Regions from separate parts of the Pseudomonas sp. MWU13-2517 genome, predicted to be linked through region 2. Evidence: predicted binding sites of a transcription regulator. Region 2 holds the regulator's gene; the other holds the start of a gene.

Region 1 (3,415 bases), on a different contig from region 2:
CGCGATGCCGTTTTCGACAAAGGTGGGGCAGGTGGAAAGGCTCAAGGTGGGTTGGGCGATATAGGCGTGGGGGCGGGCCTTGATGCGCTGGCGGAAGTCTTCGATCTCGGCGGCCGTCGAGGCCGGCCCCACCAGCATGCCGTAGCCGCCGGACCCCTGGGTTTCCTTGACCACCAGCTCGGCCAGGTTGGCCAGCACGTGGGACAGCTCATCCGGCTTGCGGCACTGGAAGGTCGGCACGTTTTGCAGGATCGGTTCTTCACTCAAGTAGAAGCGGATCATGTCCGGCACATACGGGTAGATCGACTTGTCGTCGGCCACGCCCGTGCCAATGGCGTTGGCCAGTACCACGTTGCCCGCGCAGTACGCCGCGACCAGGCCAGGTACGCCCAGCATCGACTCCGGGTTGAAGGCCTGCGGGTCGAGGAACGCGTCGTCGATACGCCGGTAAATCACGTCCACGGCCTTGGGACCGTCGGTGGTGCGCATGAACACCTTGAGGTCGTGCACGAACAGGTCGGCGCCTTCGACCAGTTCCACGCCCATTTCCCGGGCGAGGAACGCGTGTTCGAAGAACGCGCTGTTGAAGCGCCCTGGCGTCAGTACCACCACATTGGGGTTGTCCAGGCGGCTGGAGCTTTTCAGGGTCTTGAGCAGCAGGTTGGGGTAGTGGTCAACCGGCGCAATACGCTGCTTGGCGAACACTTCCGGGAACAGGCGCATCATCATCTTGCGGTCTTCGAGCATGTAGCTCACGCCGCTGGGGGTGCGCAGGTTGTCTTCGAGCACGTAGTAGGTGCCGTCGCCATCGCGTACCAGGTCCACACCGGAAATATGCGAGTAGATGCCTCGGTGCAGGTCCAGGCCGACCATCGACTGCTGATAACCCTCGTTGCCCAGTACTTGGTCCGCCGGGATGATTCCGGCCTTGATGATGCGCTGGTCGTGGTAGATATCGGCAAGAAACAGGTTGAGGGCATTGACGCGCTGGATGCAGCCGCGTTCGATCACGCTCCATTCACTGGCGGGGATGCTGCGCGGGATGATATCGAAGGGGATCAGGCGTTCGGTGCCTTGCTCGTCGCCGTAGAGGGTGAAGGTGATCCCGGCGCGATGGAACAGCAGGTCAGCTTCGCGACGCCTCTGGGCCAGCAGGTCGGGCGGCGTGTTGGCCAGCCAGCGCGAGAACTCCTGATAGTGCGCACGGCACGCGCCGTTTGCGTCATTCATTTCATCAAAGAAAGATCGAGCCATTCCAGTACCTTGTCAGTGCCGAGTAACGCTCGGATGGCACTGCCGCTTCAAAAAACGCATTTTTATAAGGCCGTGGCGCAGAGTGCCAACGGGCCTGGTCCTTACTTTCTTATGGGGTCGGCTCTGGGTCGGGGGGTAACGAAAGCTCCTTTAGACGAGCGCGGCAGTGGGGTGATGAAAGGGTTAAGCAAAGCCTGTGCCGAAACGGCAGGCAGCGAGCGCACCTGCCTGGGCAGCGGCGCGGACGAGCGTTTGAGCACCGCGCACGCCGGCGCGAACAGCCGCGCTCGCTGCCAGGGCAGGCGGCGTGCCAAATTGGTGCATGACAATACTTGAACTTCACCGTCCCACGATTCTTCTAAAGAGACTCGACACCTTATGGAGCACCCCATTGCCCAGAATCATCTCGCCCGATACGCCCGAAGCAGCCCTGACCGATCACAGCGAACACAACGCCAAGATCTTCGGCTCGCCCAAGGACCGCCTGGATTTCTATCGCCGGGAGATACAATACGAAACCAGCATCCTCGCCAACCGCACCGATGCTTACCTCACTGCGCAGTCATTTCTGGTGATCGCCTTCGTCTCGGGCATGGGCAACCTCAATCCCGAGTGGGGCAAATTGTTCACCCTGGTAGTGCCGGTGTTCCTCGCCGCCCTGGGCGTGCTCAGTTCGTTGAACGCCTGGCCGGGTATCCGCGCCGCCTATGAAATCATCGACCATTGGCACTACAAGCAGAGCGAACTGCTGCGTAGCGAACCGGTGATGGGACTGGCCTACGATGATTCGCCGCTGTTCTGCGAGACGGAGTCGTCGCACAAGGGCTACCGCAAGTCGTTGCTGTTTTCGATGCGCGCGCCATGGCTGTTCATGGTGTTCTGGGTATTACTGGGCGCCTATTCGATCTACATCCAGGTAGACAACCCTGTGTCTTGAACCGATGGAACTTCATCGCCCGAGGCGCGACCTTAACTCTACCCAGGTGATATTTTTCCAAGAGGTGACCCATGAACACACACAAACAACCTGCCAGCGGTGCCGACGCTCCCAAGGACCCTACGCCGGCCAAAGACCCCAAAGCCAAGGAAAACGACTACAGTCCAGACTTCAAGCCGGAGCGCGAGCCCAAGCCTGAAACCGATGCCGACATCGATACCCCGGGCGGTTAGAGGAAACAGTCATGTCAAATCACCCTGATGAAGAACCCAACGACCCAGGCAATGAAGATCCTGGGTCGTTGATGGATGATGCTCAAGTGCCACTGACGGAGCCGGATGAAGCGCAGGATGAGGGCAATACAGACGATCAGGATTGATCCTGTACAGGTCAGGCATTGATCCAGGAGTGTTCGGCACCAATCCTGACTTTGAACGTGTGGTGAAGCGGGTAGTAATGCTGCTTCAGTTTATCCAACTGTTTGCCCAGGGTTTCAGGGGGGACGATGCCCTGCCGGATGTAGTACTGGCGGACATCGTTTTCGATGTTGACTATCGGGCCGTGTGATTCGAGCTTTCCATTGACCAGCCTCGACTCCTTGGTGATGCCATCAAAGCCCAAGTCGTACATGTCAGGTCGTTTCGACTTGAGGACCTGATTGAACAGCGTTGGACCGACAGTCTCAAAAATCTTCCTCTCGTAAGTATTGAATTCGGGTGTGTATTGCACCCGGCCGTCTGCGCCCTTGCTCACTGTGGGCCGGTTCGCGGCAAAGTAGGGTTTGTTGGAGGCGAAGCGCTGTTTCATTTCGTCGATCATGGCGGTGATGACCGGGTTCCCAGCCTGCGTGCCGAAGTTGCTGGTGTTATAGAACGGTTTATAGTCGGTAAGGCTGTGGGCAACCGGTCTGTTGAGCAGCACATCACTCGCGCCGGCATTTACCCCATAAGTGCCGACCTTTGCCTGGATCACATCATCCGTATCGAGATAGAACCCGCCGTATTTGTTGACGATGGGGTACCTCGCAACGTCTGAAGCGGCAGCCAGGTTTTTCCCTTGCCCTTGTCGAAAGTAGTCGTACATTTCGTCGCCTTTCAACTGTTTGAATACGTCATCCTCGTGAAGGTTCTTCACTTCCAGACCCGGGGCCTTGGTTTCCAGGGTGTGTTTTATCTTTTGGAAAATGGCAGGCGTATCGGCATCCACGTGCAGGATGGACTTGTA
Region 2 (3,415 bases):
CATTGAGAGCAGTGCTTTTACCTGAGCCGGAACGGCCGCTGACGATGATCAAACGCATGATTACTGCCCGTTTTGTTCATCCAGGACAACCTGATAGAGCGCCTCGTTGCTGGCGGCACTGCGCAATTTGTCGCGTACTTCCTTGCGGTCGAGCATGCTGGCTATCTGCCGAAGCAATTCCAGGTGCGCATCGGTGGCGGCTTGTGGGACCAGCAAAACAAACAACAGGTCGACAGGGGCGCCGTCGATGGCGTCGAAATCGATGGGGGCTTCCAGGTGCAGCAGGGCGCTCACCGGGGACTCGCAGCCTTTGAGTCGGCAGTGAGGAATGGCGATGCCGTTGCCAAAACCGGTGGAACCGAGTTTTTCACGGGCAACCAGTGCCTCGAAGACATCCTGCATCTCCAGATCCGGCACTTCGCGGTGGATCAGGTTGGCAATTTGTTCGAGGGCTTTTTTCTTGCTGCCGCCCGGCACGTTCACGAGGGAACGGCCGGGGGTCAGGATGGTTTCAAGTCGGATCATGGGGAGGGAGTTAGCGACCTGTACCTTGCATCAGGTGCAGATTCTTTTCCTTATGCTTTTTAAGTTGGCGGTCAAGCTTGTCGGTCAGGGCATCGATAGATGCATACATGTCTTCATGCTCAGCGTTGGCGACTACTTCTCCGCCGGGAATCTGCAGGGTTGCCTCGATTTTCTGCTGAAGCTTGTCGACCTTCATGATGACTTGCACATTGGTGATCTTGTCAAAATGACCCTCGAGCCGCTTCAGCTTTTGCTCGACATAGTCGCGCAATGGAGGGGTGACTTCTACATGGTGTCCACTGATGTTGACTTGCATACAGCTTCTCCTTCGTTGCCAGTGCATAAAGCGGCAGGTAGGAATACCTGCCACTGGAACGCTATGGCCCGCCCGTCACATCAAACGCTTACGCTCGCTGGAAGGCGCGATCCCGAGGGACTCGCGGTACTTGGCGACGGTTCGACGGGCGACCTGAATGCCTTGTGCCTCCAGTAAACCAGCGATCTTACTGTCACTCAATGGCTTTTTCTGATTTTCCGCGGCAACCAGTTTTTTGATGATCGCGCGGATTGCCGTGGACGAGCATTCGCCGCCTTCGGAGGTGCTGACGTGGCTGGAGAAAAAGTATTTCAACTCATAAATACCCCGTGGGGTATGCATGAATTTTTGCGTGGTTACCCGGGAGATCGTCGATTCGTGCATGCCCACTGCTTCTGCGATGTCGTGCAGGACAAGCGGCTTCATCGCTTCGTCGCCATACTCCAGGAAGCCGCGCTGGTGCTCGACGATCTGGGTGGCCACCTTCATCAGGGTTTCGTTGCGGCTTTGCAGGCTCTTGATGAACCAGCGCGCTTCCTGCAGTTGGTTACGCATGAAGGTATTGTCGGCGCTGGTGTCGGCGCGGCGTACAAAACCCGCGTATTGCGGGTTGACTCGCAGGCGCGGCACCGACTCCTGGTTGAGTTCGACGAGCCAGCGCTCATTGTCCTTTCGAACGATTACATCGGGAACGACATACTCGGCTTCGCTGGACTCGATCTGTGAGCCTGGACGCGGGTTGAGGCTCTGTACCAGCTCGATCACCTGGCGCAGGTCATCTTCCTTGAGCTTCATGCGGCGCATCAGCTGGCTGTAGTCGCGGCTTCCCAGCAGGTCGATATAGTCGGTGACCAGGCGTTGGGCCTCGGTGAGCCAAGGGGTCTTGGCGGGCATTTGGCGCAGTTGCAGCAGCAGGCACTCGCTGAGCGTGCGGGCGCCTATGCCGGCGGGTTCGAACTGCTGGATGCGGTGCAGGACGGCTTCGATCTCGTCCAGCTCGATGTCCAGTTCCGGGTCGAATGCCTCGAGGATTTCCTCAAGGGTTTCGTCCAGGTAGCCCTGGTTGTTGATGCAATCGATCAGGGTGACGGCGATCAGGCGGTCGGTGTCGGACATCGGTGCCAGGTTCAATTGCCACAACAAATGACTTTGCAGGCTCTCGCCGACGGACGTACGGGTAGTGAAATCCCACTCGTCATCGTCGTTGCTGGGCAGGCTGCTGGCGCTGGTCTGGTAGACGTCTTCCCACGCGGTATCCACGGGAAGATCGTTGGGAATACGTTCGTTCCATTCGCCATCCTCCAGGTTGTCCACCGTAGGGGCGGTTTCCTGATAGGAAGGTTCCTGCACGTCGGCGTTGGGTTTTTGCTCGATGTTATCGGCCAGCGGGTCTGTATTATCGAAGTCGTCGCCTTCTTCCTGGCGTTCGAGCATCGGATTGGACTCCAGCGCCTCCTGGATTTCCTGTTGCAGGTCCAGGGTTGACAATTGGAGCAGGCGGATGGCCTGTTGCAGCTGCGGTGTCATCGTCAGCTGCTGGCCCATTCTCAGGACTAGCGATGGTTTCATGGCAGGGGCTTAACACCTTATTCGCCGGCGCATTGCGCCATCCACGACAGGGCGCGTGAGCGCCAAACATAAGCAAATTATATGCCTGATATCGGGGGCTTTGCCTAGAGCACGGTAACAATAAAAAGCCTGAGGTTTTTATTGACTACCGCGCGCATTGGCGAACAGCCGTGACACCGCGGTGTTTACAGGCGGAACTCGTGGCCCAGGTACACTTCCTTGACCAGTTCGTTGGCCAGGATGGTTGCCGAGTCACCTTCGGCGATCAACTGACCATCGTTGACGATATAGGCGGTTTCACAGATATCGAGCGTCTCGCGAACGTTGTGGTCGGTGATCAACACGCCGATGCCCTTGGCCTTCAGATGGTGGATGATCTGTTTGATGTCGCCAACCGAGATCGGGTCGACACCGGCAAACGGTTCGTCCAGCAGGATGAACTTCGGTGCGGTGGCCAAGGCGCGGGCGATCTCCACTCGGCGCCGCTCACCACCGGACAGGCTCATGCCGAGATTGTCGCGAATGTGGTTGATGTGGAATTCCTGCAGCAGGCTTTCCAGTTCCTTGCGGCGGCCATCGCGGTCGAGTTCCTTGCGGGTCTCCAGGATCGCCATGATGTTGTCGGCTACCGACAGTTTGCGGAAGATCGACGCTTCCTGGGGTAGATAGCCGATACCGGCCCGAGCACGACCGTGCATTGGCTGGTGACTGACATCCAGGTCATCGATCAATACGCGACCCTGATCCGCCTGGACCAGGCCGACGATCATATAGAAGCAAGTGGTCTTGCCGGCACCGTTGGGGCCGAGCAAGCCGACGATCTGGCCACTGTCGATCGAAAGGCTGACGTCGCGCACGACCTGACGGCTTTTATAGGCCTTGGCCAGATGCTGGGCTTTCAGGGTTGCCATTACTCGGCCTTCTTCTTCGGCTGGATAACCATATCGACACGCGGACGCGGTGCGCTGACCTTGTTGCCATTGGCGCGGCCGGCGTTGGCGATCT

The links. Region 2 encodes sigma-54, which starts transcription at its own class of promoters, with help from an activator protein. Its sites were predicted from a motif close to ANTGGCATNNANNTTGCTNT; they were not measured.
Region 1: a site for sigma-54 is predicted at 1,439-1,458, ahead of M5B97_RS00020 (circularly permuted type 2 ATP-grasp protein). Genes of this name have one in related genera too.

The regions. Positions count from the first base shown of each region.
Region 1 is NZ_JALMFA010000001.1:3,645-7,059, forward strand. It holds gene M5B97_RS00020 (circularly permuted type 2 ATP-grasp protein) at 1-1,254, opposite strand, end outside; gene M5B97_RS00025 (hypothetical protein) at 1,646-2,191, shown strand; gene M5B97_RS00030 (hypothetical protein) at 2,263-2,424, shown strand; gene M5B97_RS27600 (hypothetical protein) at 2,436-2,570, shown strand; gene M5B97_RS00035 (glycosyltransferase) at 2,582-3,415, opposite strand, start outside.
Region 2 is NZ_JALMFA010000010.1:134,474-137,888, forward strand. It holds gene rapZ (RNase adapter RapZ) at 1-58, opposite strand, end outside; gene ptsN (PTS IIA-like nitrogen regulatory protein PtsN) at 61-525, opposite strand; gene raiA (ribosome-associated translation inhibitor RaiA) at 536-841, opposite strand; gene M5B97_RS16240 (RNA polymerase factor sigma-54) at 917-2,410, opposite strand; gene lptB (LPS export ABC transporter ATP-binding protein) at 2,596-3,321, opposite strand; gene lptA (lipopolysaccharide transport periplasmic protein LptA) at 3,321-3,415, opposite strand, start outside.